Regions from separate parts of the Pantoea sp. X-Soil-ISGK-285 genome, predicted to be linked through region 1. Evidence: predicted binding sites of a transcription regulator. Region 1 holds the regulator's gene; each other region holds the start of a gene.
What was found. The regulator sigma-54, encoded in region 1, starts transcription at its own class of promoters, with help from an activator protein. The targets are predictions, from matches to a motif close to GTTGGCACANNTTTCGCTNT.
Positions count from the first base shown of each region.

Region 2: the regulator sigma-54 is predicted to act here: its motif matches at 1,975-1,994, upstream of AC6I8B_RS04030 (gamma-glutamyltransferase family protein).
Region 3: the regulator sigma-54 is predicted to act here: its motif matches at 4,413-4,432, upstream of AC6I8B_RS17240 (gamma carbonic anhydrase family protein).

Region 1 is NZ_AP035938.1:439,469-445,485, forward strand. Features, by position in the region: gene mtgA (monofunctional biosynthetic peptidoglycan transglycosylase) at 1-707, shown strand, start outside; gene npr (PTS phosphocarrier protein NPr) at 711-983, opposite strand; gene rapZ (RNase adapter RapZ) at 980-1,834, opposite strand; gene ptsN (PTS IIA-like nitrogen regulatory protein PtsN) at 1,882-2,361, opposite strand; gene hpf (ribosome hibernation promoting factor) at 2,514-2,801, opposite strand; gene rpoN (RNA polymerase factor sigma-54) at 2,823-4,256, opposite strand; gene lptB (LPS export ABC transporter ATP-binding protein) at 4,305-5,030, opposite strand; gene lptA (lipopolysaccharide ABC transporter substrate-binding protein LptA) at 5,036-5,587, opposite strand; gene lptC (LPS export ABC transporter periplasmic protein LptC) at 5,562-6,017, opposite strand, start outside.
Region 2 is NZ_AP035938.1:886,212-892,228, forward strand. Features, by position in the region: gene AC6I8B_RS04020 (AtzE family amidohydrolase) at 1-161, opposite strand, end outside; gene hpxX (oxalurate catabolism protein HpxX) at 158-340, opposite strand; gene AC6I8B_RS04030 (gamma-glutamyltransferase family protein) at 353-1,939, opposite strand; gene hpxU (MurR/RpiR family transcriptional regulator HpxU) at 2,078-2,917, shown strand; gene AC6I8B_RS04040 (transporter substrate-binding domain-containing protein) at 3,110-3,895, shown strand; gene AC6I8B_RS04045 (amino acid ABC transporter permease) at 3,906-4,574, shown strand; gene AC6I8B_RS04050 (amino acid ABC transporter permease) at 4,574-5,230, shown strand; gene AC6I8B_RS04055 (amino acid ABC transporter ATP-binding protein) at 5,211-5,942, shown strand; gene AC6I8B_RS04060 (pyridoxal-phosphate-dependent aminotransferase family protein) at 5,963-6,017, shown strand, end outside.
Region 3 is NZ_AP035938.1:3,663,658-3,669,674, reverse strand. Features, by position in the region: gene dprA (DNA-protecting protein DprA) at 1-947, shown strand, start outside; gene smg (DUF494 family protein Smg) at 919-1,392, shown strand; gene AC6I8B_RS17260 (DNA topoisomerase family protein) at 1,417-1,965, shown strand; gene tsaC (L-threonylcarbamoyladenylate synthase type 1 TsaC) at 1,969-2,541, shown strand; gene aroE (shikimate dehydrogenase) at 2,545-3,363, shown strand; gene AC6I8B_RS17245 (DUF1488 family protein) at 3,360-3,617, shown strand; gene AC6I8B_RS17240 (gamma carbonic anhydrase family protein) at 3,584-4,138, opposite strand; rRNA gene AC6I8B_RS17235 (16S ribosomal RNA) at 4,629-6,017, shown strand, end outside.

The sequences.
Region 1 (6,017 bases):
AAGGAAGCGTCGGACAGCGTATCAGACGTATTGTTGGTCGTATCGTACTGGTGTGGCTGGGAATATGGCTGGCGGGCATTTTACTCTTTTCGTTCTTACCCGTGCCGTTCTCAGCGGTGATGGCTGAACGACAGATCGGAGCCTGGTTACGCGGTGATTTTAGTTATGTCGCCCATTCAGACTGGGTCAGCCATGACGAGATTTCGCCCTGGATGGGGCTGGCCGTTATCGCCTCAGAAGATCAAAAGTTTCCCACCCATTGGGGCTTTGATGTGGCAGCGATTGAGTCCGTACTGGATAACAGCGATAGCCGGATGCGTGGGGCGTCCACGCTGTCTCAACAGACGGCGAAGAATCTGTTCCTCTGGGATGGTCGCAGCTGGGTGCGTAAAGGTCTGGAAGCGGGTCTGACGGTAGGAATTGAAACGGTCTGGACGAAGCGGCGTATTTTAACCGTCTATCTCAATATTGCGGAGTTCGGGCCGGGCATCTTTGGCGTTGAGGCGGCTTCTCAGCGTTACTTCCATAAGCCTGCCAGCCGGCTGACCGCAGCAGATGCCGCCTTACTGGCAGCGGTGCTGCCTAATCCGATACGTTATCGTGCTGCTGCACCCTCAGGCTATGTCAGAGAGCGGCAGCAGTGGATACTGCGTCAGATGCGCCAGCTTGGCGGGGAAGGCTTCCTGCAGCGTAATCAGCTCGATTAAGCGTTAATCTTCATCGAAACCCGCTTCAAATAACTCAATGACCGCTGCCAGCGCCGGGATCTCCTCCGGGCCGCTGGCTTCAATCTCAATGTGGCCGCCTTTTGCCGAGTCGAGCATCAGCAGCGCAATCACGCTGCTGGCTTCGGCTTCAGTGCCCGCTTCATTACGCAGTAATACTTCGGCATCAAAGCTCTGCACCAGCTCAAATAACTTCATCGCCGGACGTGCATGCATGCCCAGCTTATTTTTGATTTCTACAGTTTGTCTGACGGTCATGATTTGCGCTTTTCCAGCGTACGATGGCGTGACTGCACATTCTTACCCCGTGAACGGAAGTAATCTGCCAGCTGTTCTGCAATATAGACTGAGCGGTGTTTACCGCCGGTGCAGCCAATCGCCACGGTAAGATAGCTACGGTTATTGGTCTCCAGCATCGGCAGCCAGAGTTCAAGGTAGCTGCGCGTCTGGTAGATAAAATTATGCACTTCGGTGTGGCGATCAAGGAAGGCCGCCACAGGACGATCGAGGCCGGTCATCGGGCGCAGTTTGGGATCCCAGTGGGGGTTGGGCAGAAAGCGCACGTCAAATACATAGTCAGCGTCAATCGGAATGCCATGCTTGAAGCCAAACGACTCAAACACCATGGTCAGCTCACGTTCACGCTTGCCCAGCAGGCGGGTACGCAGCATCTCTGCCAGCTCATGCACCGACATCTCTGAGGTGTCGATGATCAGATCGGCACGTGAACGAAGTGGCTCCAGCAGATCGCTCTCTTCATCAATCGCGCTCTCCAGCGAGAGGTTTTTGCTGGAGAGGGGATGCAGACGGCGCGTATCGCTGTAACGACGAATCAGGGTGTTGCGATCGGCGTCGAGAAACAGCAGCTGAGGGGAAAATGTATCAGGCAGATTATTCAGTGCGGTTTCAAAAATTTCCGGGGATTCGGGCATATTACGCACGTCGATGCTGACCGCCGCCGAAATATTGCGCTCAGCCAGCGAGTTAGCTAACTCAGGCAGCAGCACGACCGGCAGGTTATCAACGCAGTAGAACCCCATATCTTCCAGCGCACGGAGCGCCACTGACTTCCCCGAGCCTGAACGACCGCTAACGATCATCAGCACCATGACCTTCTCTCCCGTTTTAAAACCGGCACCCGGCCGGTAAAGACGCGTTACTGATCCGACTGGACTTCCGTAATAATGGCATAGAGCTCTTCATCACTCTGCGCTGCGCGCAGACGACGGCAAACCGTTTTATCTGCCAGACGCTTTGCCACCAGTGACAGGGTGTGCAGATGTGTTTTGCACTGGTCAGCCGGGACCAGTAAGGCAAACAACAGATCGACCGGCTGGTTGTCGACGGCATCAAACGCAATCGGCTGTTCGAGGCTGATAAACACCCCAACCGCGCGCAGCGTATCCTCTTCCAGCTTGCCGTGCGGGATGGCTATCCCGTTACCAATACCGGTACTGCCCATGCGTTCGCGGGTCAGGATCGCTTCGAAAAGCGTCTGGTGCGGCAGGTTGAGCTGCTTAGCGGCCAGTTCGCTGATGATTTCCAGCGCACGTTTTTTGCTCTGGCAGTGGACGCCGCTGCGGGTGCAGTCTGGCGAAAGCACTGTGCTCAATTCCAGTGTGAGATCGTTGTTCATTATCGTTTCACTTGCGTGTTCACCAGGCCATTCACCGCCAGCGCGTATTGACGCGTGTGACAAACGGCGCCTGCTCAGATGACAAAACGGGGCGGATTATCCGCCCCATCCTGTCGGCTCTGCGCGCCAGGCGCGCGTCGCTAGCGTGAAGGTTAGTGTTTTTTCAGTTTATCTTTGTGTTTGGTCAGCTGACGGGTGAGCTTATCGATCAGTCCGTCAATGGCCGCATACATATCTTCCGCTTCGGATGTGGCGTGCAGCTCGCCACCATTCACGTGTAGTGTTGCGTCAGCCACCTGCGTGACTTTCTCAACCTTCAGGACAATATAGACCTGATTGATATGTTCAAAATAGTGTTCCAGTTTGGCAAATTTACCGTTGACGAATTCACGCAGAGGTGGAGTGATTTCAACGTGTTGCCCGGTCAGGTTCAGCTGCATAGGTCTTCCTTCTCATTTCTTTCAAACCAGTTGTTTACGCTGGTTCGATGGCGGGATGGATAAAGACTCACGATATTTGGCGACGGTACGCCGTGCCACCATGATCCCCTGATCAGATAACATGGAGGTCAGTTTACTGTCGCTCAAGGGTTTGGCTGGATTTTCCGCCGAAATTAATTTTTTCACCAGGGCACGAATCGCGGTAGAGGAGGCTTCACCGCCACCTTCGGTATTCACGTGACTGGAGAAAAAGTACTTCAGTTCAAAAATGCCACGCGGGCTGTGCAGATACTTCTGCGTGGTAACGCGGGAGATGGTCGATTCGTGCATCTCAACGGCCTGGGCGATATCCGCCAGCACCATCGGGCGCATAAATTCTTCACCCTGCTCGAAAAAGGCCTGCTGCTGCTCAACAATACAGCGCGTCACTTTCAGCAGGGTATCATTGCGGCTTTCCAGGCTCTTAATCAGCCAGCGGGCTTCCTGCAGATTACTGCGAATGAACTGGCTGTCGCTGTCGTTTCGCGTCGCGCCGCTCATTGCCGCATAGTGCTGATTGATCTTCAGGCGTGGCACGCTATCGGCATTGAGTTCAACCGTCCAGCGGCTGCCGATCTTACGCACCAGCACATCGGGAATGACATATTCTGGTTCGCCGGTGTTGATCGACTGACCCGGACGCGGGTCCAGCGACTGAATCAGCAGCATCGCCTCTTTCAGCACCTCTTCTTTGAGGCGTGTGACCCGCATCAGGCTGCGGAAGTCATGGTTTGCCAGCAGATCGAGATGTTCGCTGACGATCAGACGCGCCTCTGCCAGCATCGGCGTTTCGGGCGCATATTGTGAAAGCTGCACCAGCAGGCAGTCACGCAGATCGCGCGCGCCAACACCAATCGGGTCAAAGCGCTGGATGCGTTTCAGCACCGCTTCAACTTCATCCGCTTCGAGCTCATCATCGCCAATGCTGTCAAGGATCTCCTCAAGCGAAACGGTGAGATACCCGGTGTCATCAATAGCATCGACAATAGAGGTGGCAATGGCGCGATCGGTATCGCTGAACGGCGTCAGGCCGACCTGCCACATCAGATAATCCTGCAGCGACTGGGTTGTTTCGCCCTGATAAACCGGTAACTCATCATCCTGGTAATCGGTGCCGGTGCCGGAAGGCGTACCCGCGGTGTAGATCTCATCCCAGGTCGCATCCAGCGGCAGTTCATCAGGCATCTCTTTCTGCTCAAGCGCTTCGCGTGTATCCAGCGCCTCGGCCTCTGAAGACTCCCGTGAATCGATCTCTTCATGCAGGTCAGTCTGCTCAAGCAGCGGATTACTTTCCAGCGCAAGCTGAAGCTCCTGCTGGAGTTCAAGCGTAGAGAGTTGCAGCAGGCGAATCGCCTGTTGCAATTGCGGAGTCATTGCCAGCTGTTGGCTGAACCTGAGTTGTAAACCTTGCTTCATAGACAGGATGATCGTTCCCAGGTAAACATCGGTATTAACGACACCTTATCAGAGTCTGAACTCTTCACCCAAATAAACCCGCTTAACCTGCTCATCCGCAAGAATTTCATTCGGTGTGCCGTGTGCGATCAGGTGCCCCTGGCTGACGATATAAGCCCGCTCACAGACCGCTAACGTTTCGCGTACGTTATGGTCGGTAATCAGCACACCGAGGCCGCTGTCACGCAGATGCTCAATGATCTTCTTAATGTCGATAACGGAGATGGGGTCAACACCGGCAAAAGGTTCATCCAGCAGGATAAATTTAGGATTAGCCGCCAGCGCTCGCGCAATCTCAACACGACGTCGCTCACCACCCGAAAGTGCCTGGCCCATGCTGTCGCGCAGGTGCTCAATGTGAAACTCTTCCATCAGCTCACGGGCACGATCCTGGCGTTGCTCTTCGGTCAGATCGTCACGGATCTGCAAGACCGCCATCAGGTTATCGTAGACGCTGAGGCGACGGAAGATCGATGCCTCCTGCGGCAGATAGCCGATGCCACGACGCGCACGGGCATGCAGCGGCAGGATGCTGATATCTTCATCATCAATAATAATGCGGCCAGCGTCACGCGGCACAATGCCCACTACCATGTAAAAGGTGGTGGTTTTACCGGCACCGTTCGGGCCCAGCAGGCCGACAATCTCGCCGGATTTTACCTGCAGGCTGACATCTTCTACCACGCGACGGCCCTTATATGCCTTCGCCAGGTTTTCTGCGATTAATGTGGCCATAGCTATCAGTTACTCTTCTTTCCGCTGTTGGACGAACCTTTGTCCTGAAGTTGCGACGGCACCAGTACAGTCGTGACGCGCTTGTTCTGGCCCTGACTGAAAGCCTGCATTTTCTGCTCTTTCACCAGGTAGGTAATACGATCGCCTTTGATGTTGCTGTCCTGCTGCTCAATGAACGCATTGCCGGTCAGTTCAACGAAATCATTAGCCAGTTCATAGTGCAGTTTTGCGGCATGGCCCTGCACCGGCTTACCGCTGTCCTGCATCTGATAGAAGGTGGCGGGATTACCGTAGGCGTCAACGATGGTTTTCTTGCTGTCGCCGCCCGGACGGGTCACCACGACTTTATCTGCCGTGATTTTAATTGAGCCCTGCGTCACGATGACATTGCCGGTAAAGGTCGCGACATTGCCTTGCAAATCCAGCGCCTGATTCTGCGAGTCAATATTGACGGGCTTGTCCGAGTCACCGGTCAGAGCCAGCGCCGGAACGCTGGTTGCCAGCAGCATGCTGGCCAGTAAAAGCTTCAGGCTATTTTTGTTCATTTTGAATTTCATAAGAGGTTTTGACCTTCTCGATTAACTCGGCGTTTTTTGTCCGTAAATTGCCGCGCATTTTCATGCCGGTGGAGTTAAAACTGCGGCCATACAATGTCACCTGGTCATCAGAGGTAACGTCCTGAGTGACAAGATTAATCTGGGCGTTATCGGTTTTGATCCGCTCAAGCTGAGAATCCTGCGTCAGCGTATTCAGCTCAACATGGCCATACAGGTAAAGCATACGATCTTTGGTGAGCTTTGCTTTATCCGCGCGTAACGTCCAGGTAGGGATTTTGTTCTCATCAAAGGTGGTCATGACCGGATTGTCGAACCAGCTCAGTTCATCATCCGAGAAATAGGTCACTTTGTCAGAGACCAGTTTATATGACAGCGCGCCCTGCGGGTTATAAACCACAGTGTGTGAATCAGCACTGGTGTAGGTCGGTGA
Region 2 (6,017 bases), 450 kb from region 1:
TCTTTTAACATGCGCGGCCCGGTCACTTCCGTCCAGGCATTCAGCGCCGGATTGTGCTGCTCAACCGCCTGCAGCGTGCGCTTTGCCACTTCCAGCGCACTGATTTCACCCTGCTGAATCGCCCGCTGCAGGGTCTGAATCGAAACGTCACCTAATCTCATGCCTGGTATACTCCTGCCACTTCAAGCCGGTCATCCAGCGGAAACGCCATCAGCGGCGCGGCCATCTCCGCGATACGCGACAGCTGGATCAGCAGTTCAGCGCGGCGGGCGTCATCCAGTTCCAGTTGCAGTATCTGCTCCATATGGCCGATGTAGCTGGCCCAGTCGTGTTGATTCATGATTCGCTCCTGTTAAAAACCGGCGGCGCTGCCGTTACTGCGTGGATCGCTTGCGCCCTCAAACATGCCGTTGCTGTGGCGCACAATGGCGCCCGCATGGCCTACGGATTCGCTGAAGTCCGGCAGCAGCTCCACCTCATGTCCCCACAGACGCAGCATCAATACCGTTTCGTCGTCAAAACGACCTTCCAGTTTCAGCGAGTCTGATGATTGCCCCCAGGTCCGGCCCAGCAGCCAGCGCGGCGCACTGACCGCCTGTTGTAACGGCAAGCCCTGAATCACATGGCGGGTAAAAATCGCCGCCTGAGTCTGCGGCTGTCCATCCCCACCCATCGCGCCATACACCAGCGTCCGGCCATCTTTCAGCCGTGCGGCGGCGGGATTCAGGGTATGAAACGGCTGCTTACCGGGTGCCAGGGCCAGCAGATGGTCAGGATCGAGGCTGAAAGCGGCACCGCGGTTCTGCCAGGTGATACCCGTGCCGGGCAGCACCACACCACTGCCAAATTCGTGATAAATGCTCTGAATAAAGGAGACGGCCAGGCCGCTGCTGTCCATCACGCCCATCCAGACCGTATCGCCCGGCCCGCGTCCGTTTCCCCAGGCTGCCGCCTCTCCATCGGTGATCTGGCTGGCGAGTGTGGCAAGGTGATCGCTGTCCAGCAGCGCCTGCAAATCTTCCGTGACGTGACGTGGATCGGTGATGTGTTTGTCGCGCAGTGCAAACGCTTTTTTGGTGGCTTCCACGATACGGTGCACCGTCTGCGCATCGTCAGCCTCCGCCATCTCCAGCCGATCGGTGATGCCCAGGATCGCCAGCGACACCATGCCCTGCGTTGGCGGGGTGATATTCCAGATATCACCTTCGCTGTGGGAGAGATGCAGCGGCGTTGTGCGACGGGCGCGATGCTGCTGCAGATCGGCCAGCGTCACCGGCATGCCCAGCGTGGTCATCTCATCGGCCATATGGTGAGCCAGCGGGCCGCGATAAAAGCTGTCGAGCCCCTCTTCAGTAAGCTGGCTGAGGGTGTTAGCCAGTGCGGGCTGGGTAAAACGGCTGCCTGGCTGCGGCACGTTGCCGTCAGGCATAAAGGTGGCGCTGAAGCCGGGCTGATGCTGCAATTCACTGCGGAACGTCGCGGTGGCGGCGCTCTGTGAGGCAGTCACCGGAATACCGTCGGCGGCGTAGTGAATCGCATCGCGCAGCAGACGTGCCAGCGGCAGCGGCGGGGTGCCCATCTCAGCCGATAGATTCAGTGCCTCCTGCCAGCCGCTGACCGTACCGGCCACGGTCAGCGCCGCTTTCGGCCCGCGATGCGGAATCTTAGGGTGATCGGCGTAGAAATCGTGATGAGCCAGCGAACCGGCTGCGCCGCTGGCGTCGATAGCGACAGGATCGCCGCCGGGCGGCAGAATCAGCCAGAAACCATCACCGCCCAGTCCATTCATATGCGGGTAGACCACGGCGATGGTCGCGGCAGCGGCCACCATTGCTTCAATGGCATTACCGCCATCACGCAGAACCGCGAGCGCGCTCTCACTCGCCAGATGGTGTGGCGTCACCGCCATCCCCTGCGGGGCCATATTGCTTTGAATCATTTTTTTCTCGTTATCCGGGTGACAGAACCGATAACAAAGCAAGAGCTGTTCCAGTTTTCACCCTGAGCTGACAATGCGCCGGTTAACCTGGCGCAAATTGTGCTAGCTTCTGCTGAAACAAAAGTTACAGGACGGGTTATGAAACAGCTTGATGAACGACTCAGGAGTCACTATCCCCAGCTCTCTCCGCAGGAGCAGCGCATTGCCGACTTCGTGTTTGACCACTTCGATGACCTGATCAGCTACAACAGTGCCGAGCTGGCGCGGCTCAGTGGCGTGTCGAAAGCCACGGTCAGCCGGCTGTTTAAGCGTCTGGGCTATGAAAAATACAAGGATATGCGTGATGAGTTACGCATCCTGCGCCAGAGCGGCATGCCGCTGACTGATAATCGTGATGCGGTGCAGGGCAATACGCTGCTGGCGCGACACTACAAGCAGGAGATGGCTAACCTGACGCAGTGGGTGAACAGTCTGGATGCCCGGCACTTTAATGAGGTTATCCAGCAGCTGGCGCAGGCAAAACGCGTCTTTATCATCGGCATGCGCAACGCCTATCCGGTGGCACTGCATCTGCGACAGCAGCTGGTGCAGGCGCGTTCGCAGGTACATATCCTGCCGCAGCCGGGCCAGACGCTGGCTGAGGAGCTGGTGGATATTACGCCGGAGGATATGGTGGTCGTGATGGCCTTCCGTCGTCGTCCCCGCATCATTCGCCCGCTGATGCAGCAGTTGCAGGCTGCCGGTATCCCGCTGCTGGCGCTGTGTGAGCCGCAGGCGCAGACGGTGATTGCGCTGGCGCGCTGGCAGCTCTGTACGCCGCTGGACAGCGTTTCCGCCTTCGACAGTTATGGCTCCGCCATGAGTCTGGTTAACCTGATTGCCAATGCACTGCTGCATGAAATGCTGGCACAGGGACGCCAGCGCATTCATCAGATCGCCGACCTTTACCAGCAGTTTGAAGAGCTGGAGCACCGCTAACAGGCACCATTTTGGTGCTTTGCCCCATTTCAGAACAGACCTTCCCCCGGCGTAGTCGTCCCGATTACGCCAGATTTCAGCTGAATGCTTTGCCGCTTAACCCTTTTTCTGTGGCCGTCCGGATTGGCACATTAGTTGCAGATTGCATCTCAAAGAATCTTTTGTTTCACGTTAATCTCACCGGGGTGCATAATGAAAAAAGTTTTGATGGCGGTTGCGACAGCGGCATTACTGATGGCACAAGCGGGAAGCGCGCTGGCCGATCAACTGCAGGACATCCAGAAACGCGGCGTCATTCGCATCGCCGTGCCGCAGGATTTCCCGCCGTTTGGCTCGGTTGGCACCGATCTGCAGCCGCAGGGGTATGACATCGACACGGCCAGATACCTGGCAAAGCAGATGAAACTTAAGTTGCAGCTGGTGCCGGTCAGCAGTGCCAACCGCGTGCCTTATCTGCAAACCGACAAGGTCGACCTGGTCATCTCCAGCATGGGTAAAAATGCCGAGCGGGAAAAAGTGATCGACTTCACCCGCGCCTATGCGCCGTTCTTCCTGGGCGTATTCGGGCCGAAAGGCGATGAAATCAAAGCGGCGTCTGCCCTGAGCGGCAAATCGATTGGCGTAACACGTGGTGCAGTAGAGGACATGGTGCTCAGTGACGTTGCGCCGAAAGATGCACAGGTGAAACGCTACGAAGATAACAACACTACCTTGTCTGCGTATCTCTCCGGTCAGGTGCAGTATGTGGCGACCGGCAACCTGGTGGTCGCCGCCATTGCCCGTCAGAATCCGGCTAAAGCGCCGGTGGCGCAGTTTATGCTGAAAGATTCTCCCTGCTATATCGGCCTGAAGAAAGATCAGCCGGCACTGAAAGCGAAAGTGAATGCGCTGATTGAGCAGGGCATCAAAGATGGCACCCTGAATAAACTGTCAGAAGAGTGGCTGAAAGCGCCGCTGCCCGCCAACCTCGGCGCCTGAGGAAAGATTCATGACCGGGCAACTTAACTTTCCCGCCCTGTGGCCCTACTGGCCGGAGCTGCTCTCCGGTCTTTGGGTCACCATTCAGCTGACGGTGCTGGCGACTACCGGTGGTGTGGCGCTGGGCATTGCGGGCGCGGCGCTGCGCAGTGGCAGACCCAGCTGGATGAGCCGCCTGTGGGGCATCTATGTCGAGCTGATCCGCAACACGCCGTTTGTGGTGCAACTGTTCTTTATCGTTTTCGGTCTGCCTGCGCTGGGGCTGAAACTCACTGCTGGCGAGGCGGCGCTGTTGGCGATGCTGATCAACCTCGGGGCATATAGCACCGAGATTATTCGTGCCGGAATACAGGTGACACCCAAAGGGCAGTGGGAAGCGGGACGGGTGCTGGGATTAACCCGCAGCCAGACGTTTCTGCGGGTGGTGTTGCCGCCCGCGCTGCAGCGCATTTATCCGGCGCTGGTGAGTCAGTGCATCATCGTGATGCTGGGTTCGTCGGTGGTGTCGCAGGTCTCCTACGAGGAGCTGACCTTCGCCGCCAACCTGATCCAGTCGCGCACCTTCTTAAGTTTTGAGGTCTATCTGGTGACTACGCTGATCTACCTGGCGTTGTCGATTGCAATGCGCCATCTGCTGCTGGCGATTGGCCGTAAATGGTTTGGAGTGCAGCCATCATGATGACGACCTTTACCGACTGGGACATCCTGCGCAACCTGCTGCTGGCGGCACGCTGGACCCTGTTGCTGTCGCTGGTGGCCTTTGTCGGCGGCACGCTGGTGACGCTGCCGCTGCTGTTTATGCGCCTGCTGCAACGCAAATGGTTAACGCGGCTGGTACGCGGTTACACCGCGCTGTTTCAGGGCACGCCGCTGCTGATGCAGCTGTTCCTGGCGTTTTTCGGCGTCGGCCTGTTCGGCATTGATGTTGCACCCTGGACGGCGGCCTCGCTGGCGCTGACCTTCTACACCAGCGCCTTTCTGGTCGATATCTGGTACGGCAGCATCCGCGCCCTGCCAAAAGGCCAGTGGGAAGCGTCGCGCTGTCTCGGCCTGACCTTTGGTCAGACGCTGTGGCGGGTCATTGCGCCGCAGGCGATCCGCATCGGTATTGCCCCGACGGTGGGGTTTGCTGTCCAGGTGATCAAGGGCACCGCGCTGGCGTCAATTATCGGTTTTATCGAGCTGACCAAAGCGGGCACCATTCTGAACAACGTGACCTATCAGCCGTTTAAAGTCTTTGGGCTGGTGGCGCTGGGCTACTTCCTGATGTGTTATCCGCTGTCTCGCTACAGCCAGTATCTGGAGAAAAAATTCAATGCCGCTCATCACCATTAATCAGGTGCAAAAATATTACGGCGACAACCATGTGTTGAAAGGCGTGGATCTGGATATCGACATGGGCGAGGTGATCTCAATCATCGGTCGCAGCGGATCGGGCAAAAGCACGCTGCTGCGCTGCATGAACGGGCTGGAAGGCTATCAGGAGGGCAGCATCAAGCTCGGCGGTATGACGATTACCGATCGCGACTCGCAGGCGCGTGAAATCAGCCGCTCGGTCGGGATGGTGTTTCAGAGCTTCAATCTGTTCCCGCACATGACGGCACTGGAGAACGTGATGCTGGCGCCGCGCCGGGTGCTGAAAAAAAGCGAGGCCGAGTGCCGGGCGCTGGCGGCGCAGATGCTGGAGAAGGTCGGGCTGGGCGAGCGTCTCAACTACTATCCTGCCAGCCTCTCCGGCGGTCAGCAGCAGCGCGTGGCGATCGCCCGTGCACTGGCGATGACGCCGAAAGTTTTACTCTGTGATGAGATCACCTCCGCGCTCGATCCCGAGCTGGTGGGCGAAGTGCTCAAAGTTCTGGAGCAGCTGGCGTCAGAAGGGATGACGCTGATCCTTGTCACGCATGAAATGAGCTTCGCCCGCGACGTGGGCGATCGTGTGGTCTTTATGCATCAGGGGCGCGTCTGGGAGCAGGGCGACAGTAAGACGCTGTTCGCTCAGCCGCAGTCACCGGAGCTGAAGCAGTTTATCTCTTCGGTTCGCCTCTGATTCTGAAAAAGGAAATTACGATGGATATCAATCACTACCCGCAACTTAACCCGCCACAGCGTCTGCTAATGGGGC
Region 3 (6,017 bases), 850 kb from region 1:
CAGAAGTCTATTCCTGGCTGGATCAGAGTCCGGCTCATCATCTGGTGACTGCTCTGGACGCGGCCTATCCTGCCCGTCTTAAAGAAACCAACCGCTTTCCGCCGCTGCTCTATATTGATGGCGATCCTGCGCTTATCAGCACACCACAGTTAGCGGTGGTGGGCAGCCGAAACTGTTCACACTATGGCCGCTACTGGTGCGACTGGTTTACCCAGCACTTAAGCCTCAGCGGTCTGACCATTACCAGCGGACTGGCAAGGGGTATTGATGGTGTTGCGCATCAGGCAGCACTCAACGTAGGCGGTAAAACGGTGGCCGTGTTAGGTAGTGGTTTGCAGCGGCTCTATCCCAGCAATCATGCCCATCTTGCCGCAGAGATCGTTGAACAGGGTGGTGCGGTAGTTTCTGAGTTTCCGCTGACGACCCTGCCGCATCCACTTAATTTTCCGCGCCGTAATCGTATTATCAGCGGCCTGAGCCATGGGGTGCTGGTGGTAGAAGCCTCGCTGAAGAGTGGTTCCCTGGTAACGGCGCGGTATGGGCTGGAGCAAAATCGTAATGTCTATGCCTTACCTGGCGCGCTCGGTAACCCGTTAAGCGAAGGCGTAAACTGGCTGATTCAGCAGGGGGCGCTGCTGGTGGCCCATCCCCATAACATCGTGGAAGATCTGGCAAGTGCACTTAACTGGCTGCCGATGACACCGGCCGATGAAATTTATTCTGAGGTGAGTGACGATGCTCCATTGCCATTTGCTGATGTGTTGGCTAACGTAGGTGATGATGTTACACCTGTTGACGTTGTCGCTGAACGTGCCGGCCAATCTGTGCCAGTTATCTCAGCTCAGTTGCTGGAACTGGAGTTAGCAGGATGGATCGCAGCTGTACCCGGCGGCTATGTCCGATTGAGGAGGGCATGCCATGTTCGACGTACTGATGTATTTGTTTGAGACATATATCCACAACGAAGCAGAAATGGGTGTTGATCAGGACAGATTGACAGACGACCTGACGGATGCCGGGTTCCATCGTGAAGATATTTACAGTGCGCTGAACTGGTTAGAAAGATTGGCTGACTATCAGGAAGGACTGGTTGCGCCAATTTTACTGACAAATGATCCGCTCTCCATGCGTATTTATACCGATGAAGAGAGCAAACGTTTAGATGCTGACAGCCGTGGTTTCCTGCTGTTCCTGGAGCAGATTCAGGTGCTGAACCTGGAAACGCGTGAAATGGTCATCGAACGCATTATGGCGCTGGATACCTCTGAGTTTGACCTGGAGGATCTCAAATGGGTGGTACTGATGGTGTTGTTCAACATTCCCGGATGTGAAAATGCCTATCAGCAGATGGAAGAACTGCTATTCGACGCCAATGAAGGTATGCTGCATTAAATTTCCTTTCATGCATTGATCGCTATGAGTAAAGCTGCACTCTTCACCGTGCGTAAACAGGATCCCTGCCCCGCTTGCGGGGCAGAACTGGTTATCCGCTCCGGTAAACACGGTCCTTTTCTGGGCTGCGCGAACTACCCGGCATGCGACTACATTCGACCCTTAAAGGGTCAGGCCGATGGTCATGTGGTCAAAGTGCTGGAAGGCCACGCCTGTCCCGAATGCGGTGCGGATAAAGTGTTGCGGCAGGGGCGATTTGGCATGTTCATTGGCTGTAGCCTCTATCCGGAATGCGGATACACCGAAACCATCGACAAACCAGATGAAACCTCGCTGGCCTGTCCACAGTGCCATGAAGGCCGGTTAGTTCAGCGGCGCTCCCGTTACGGCAAAACGTTTCACTCCTGCGATCGCTATCCAGCCTGCCAGTTTGTTGTGAATCTGACACCCATTGCCGGAATCTGTCCTTATTGCCAGTATCCGCTATTAGTTGAAAAAAAGACGGCCCAAGGGATCAAACGCTTTTGCGCCAGTAAAAGTTGTGGCAAAGCCATTGCTGAAGAGAATTCATAGACCATGGAAAATCAACACCTCGCCGATTCACTTGAAACCTGCCTAGAGCAGCTGAATCGACAGGCGGTCATCGCCTATCCTACTGAAGCCGTATTTGGTCTGGGCTGTGACCCTGACAGTGAATCTGCCGTCATGGCTTTACTGGCACTGAAACAGCGTCCGGTAGAAAAGGGGCTTATCCTGATTGCGGCTGATTACACCCAGCTGGAACCTTACATCTCCGCTCGGGAACTGTCTGTGATCCAGCGTGAGCGGATGTTTGCATGCTGGCCCGGCCCGGTGACCTTTGTCGTACCCGTTCCGCCACAAACGCCTCGCTGGCTTACCGGACAGTTTGATTCACTGGCCATTCGCGTCAGTGACCATCCTGATGTGCAGGCCCTTTGCCGCGCATTTGGTAAACCGCTGGTCTCAACCAGTGCAAATCTGTCAGGCCTGCCTCCCTGCCGAACGGCTGAAGAAGTGAAGCAGCAGTTTGGTGAGCAGTTCCCGGTTCTGTCGGGAAAAACAGGTGGGCGGCTCAATCCCTCTGAAATCCGCGATGTCATCAGCGGCGAACTTATACGTCAGGGCTAATTCATGGATCAATTCGCCGTTTTCGGTAATCCGATCAACCACAGTAAATCTCCGCTGATCCATCAGGCTTTTGCTGAACAGACGGGCGTTGAACATCGCTATGGTCGGATTTGTGCCCCGATTGATGGTTTTCCTCAGGCGCTCTCTGCCTTTTTCGAACAGGGAGGTCGTGGTGCCAACGTGACGTTACCTTTTAAACAGCAGGCATGGGAATTTGCCGATCAGCTCAGCGAACGTGCAGCCCTGTCCGGCGCGGTAAACACGGTGAAAAAACTCAGCGATGGGCAGATCCTGGGTGACAACACGGATGGTATCGGGCTGTTAAGCGATCTTGAACGGCTGAAGATGATCAACTCTGGTGACAAGGTATTGCTGGTGGGGGCGGGCGGTGCTGCACGTGGGGTCATTCTGCCGCTTCTCTCAGCAGGCGTGACACTCACTGTTGTTAACCGTACCGCCGCGCGGGCGGAAGAGCTGGCTGGCCTGTTTGCAGCGAGCGGCACTATCCGCGCATGTGGTTTTGAGCAGCTGGCAGATCAGCACTTTGATCTGATCATTAATGCGACCTCAAGCGGCGTGAATGGCGAAACCCCTCCTTTACCTGCAGCAGTCATTCATGCTGATGTGCGCTGTTATGACATGTTTTATCAAAGCGGGCTGACGCCTTTCCTGCGCTGGTGTCAGGCGCAGGGCACGGCTCATCTGGCAGATGGTTTGGGCATGCTGGTGGGGCAGGCTGCTCATGCCTTCTATCTGTGGCACGGTGTGATGCCGGAAATCGCACCGGTGATTACCCAGCTTAAACAGGCCATGCAGCCATGAATCAGGCGATACAGTTTCCTGATGATGAAACCTATAATGCTGAACTGAACGCGGTCTGTTTCCCGGTGCTGGTCAACGGCATGCGGCTGACCTGTGCAATCAGCGGGAAGTCGCTGGCCTCACGTTTTGGTGAAGGGGAGGCGATGGCGCTGTTTCAGCACCATCGCTGGGATCTGGAAGATGAGGCCGAAGCGGCTATCCGTCAGGATAATATTGATGCTCAGGGCTGGATCTGGTTATCTCCCGCCAGGTAATCATCTTTCCAGGCGACATAATTATTAGCGGAATAGCGTAAACCTTCCTTCTCATTGTCATTCAGCGGCCTGATCTGCCTGACCGGACTACCCAGATAGAGATAGCCGCTCTCCAGTCTTTTACCTGGCGGCACCAGACTTCCGGCACCAATCATTACCTCTTCTTCTACTATTACGCCATCAAGCAGAATCGATCCCATTCCGACCAGCACGCGATCGCCAATGGTACAGCCGTGCAACATCGCTTTATGCCCGACCGTGACATCCTCGCCAATAATAAGAGGGAAGCCTTGCGGGTTAGACGCTGATTTATGCGTAACGTGCAGAACGCTGCCGTCCTGTACATTAGTACGGGCACCAATGCGGACCTGATTCACATCACCCCTGATCGCAACCAGCGGCCAGATGCTCACGTCGTCCCCCATTATGACATCACCGACCACAACACTGCTTGGATCGACCATAACGCGCTGGCCAGTTTGCGGGAAAAGGGCTTTATATGGACGTAGGGCGGAAGCCATCATGTTCTCCTTTGTTCTGTTTTCAATGCAGCCTGATGCGATTTCAGGCAGCTGACAAGCCAATTCTGGCCTGGATCGCTGGCGATCTCATCAATCTGGATCATTTATAACCGTTCAGATAAAAGATCCAAAAAAAGGGTTGTGCTCTGAAACGGGATCCCTATAATGCGCCTCCATCGACACGGAACACCGGCAACGGGAAGCGGGTTGAGAGGCACAGGAGACTGCGCCGCCGGAGAAAAACTTCTGAAATAGAGGTTGACTCTGCAGGAGGAAAGCGTAATATACGCCACCTCGCGACAGGACGCTAACGCACTGTTCGCACTGCTCTTTAACAATTTATCAGACAATCTGTGTGGGCACTCGCAGGATTGATATCAGCGTCTCCGGACGTAAAAAAATATCAAGCCTCACGAGTGAACACATAATGAAATTCATTATGACGTTTTACAGATGAGCACCGCTTAACTTGTTTAAGCAAATCAAACTTAAATTGAAGAGTTTGATCATGGCTCAGATTGAACGCTGGCGGCAGGCCTAACACATGCAAGTCGGACGGTAGCACAGAGAGCTTGCTCTCGGGTGACGAGTGGCGGACGGGTGAGTAATGTCTGGGGATCTGCCCGATAGAGGGGGATAACCACTGGAAACGGTGGCTAATACCGCATAACGTCGCAAGACCAAAGAGGGGGACCTTCGGGCCTCTCACTATCGGATGAACCCAGATGGGATTAGCTAGTAGGCGGGGTAATGGCCCACCTAGGCGACGATCCCTAGCTGGTCTGAGAGGATGACCAGCCACACTGGAACTGAGACACGGTCCAGACTCCTACGGGAGGCAGCAGTGGGGAATATTGCACAATGGGCGCAAGCCTGATGCAGCCATGCCGCGTGTATGAAGAAGGCCTTCGGGTTGTAAAGTACTTTCAGCGGGGAGGAAGGCGATGCGGTTAATAACCGCGTCGATTGACGTTACCCGCAGAAGAAGCACCGGCTAACTCCGTGCCAGCAGCCGCGGTAATACGGAGGGTGCAAGCGTTAATCGGAATTACTGGGCGTAAAGCGCACGCAGGCGGTCTGTTAAGTCAGATGTGAAATCCCCGGGCTTAACCTGGGAACTGCATTTGAAACTGGCAGGCTTGAGTCTTGTAGAGGGGGGTAGAATTCCAGGTGTAGCGGTGAAATGCGTAGAGATCTGGAGGAATACCGGTGGCGAAGGCGGCCCCCTGGACAAAGACTGACGCTCAGGTGCGAAAGCGTGGGGAGCAAACAGGATTAGATACCCTGGTAGTCCACGCCGTAAACGATGTCGACTTGGAGGTTGTTCCCTTGAGGAGTGGCTTCCGGAGCTAACGCGTTAAGTCGACCGCCTGGGGAGTACGGCCGCAAGGTTAAAACTCAAATGAATTGACGGGGGCCCGCACAAGCGGTGGAGCATGTGGTTTAATTCGATGCAACGCGAAGAACCTTACCTACTCTTGACATCCACGGAATTTGGCAGAGATGCCTTAGTGCCTTCGGGAACCGTGAGACAGGTGCTGCATGGCTGTCGTCAGCTCGTGTTGTGAAATGTTGGGTTAAGTCCCGCAACGAGCGCAACCCTTATCCTTTGTTGCCAGCGATTCGGTCGGGAACTCAAAGGAGACTGCCGGTGATAAACCGGAGGAAGGTGGGGATGACGTCAAGTCATCATGGCCCTTACGAGTAGGGCTACACACGTGCTACAATGGCGCATACAAAGAGAAGCGACCTCGCGAGAGCAAGCGGACCTCACAAAGTGCGTCGTAGTCCGGATCGGAGTCTGCAACTCGACTCCGTGAAGTCGGAATCGCTAGTAATCGTGGATCAGAATGCCACGGTGAATACGTTCCCGGGCCTT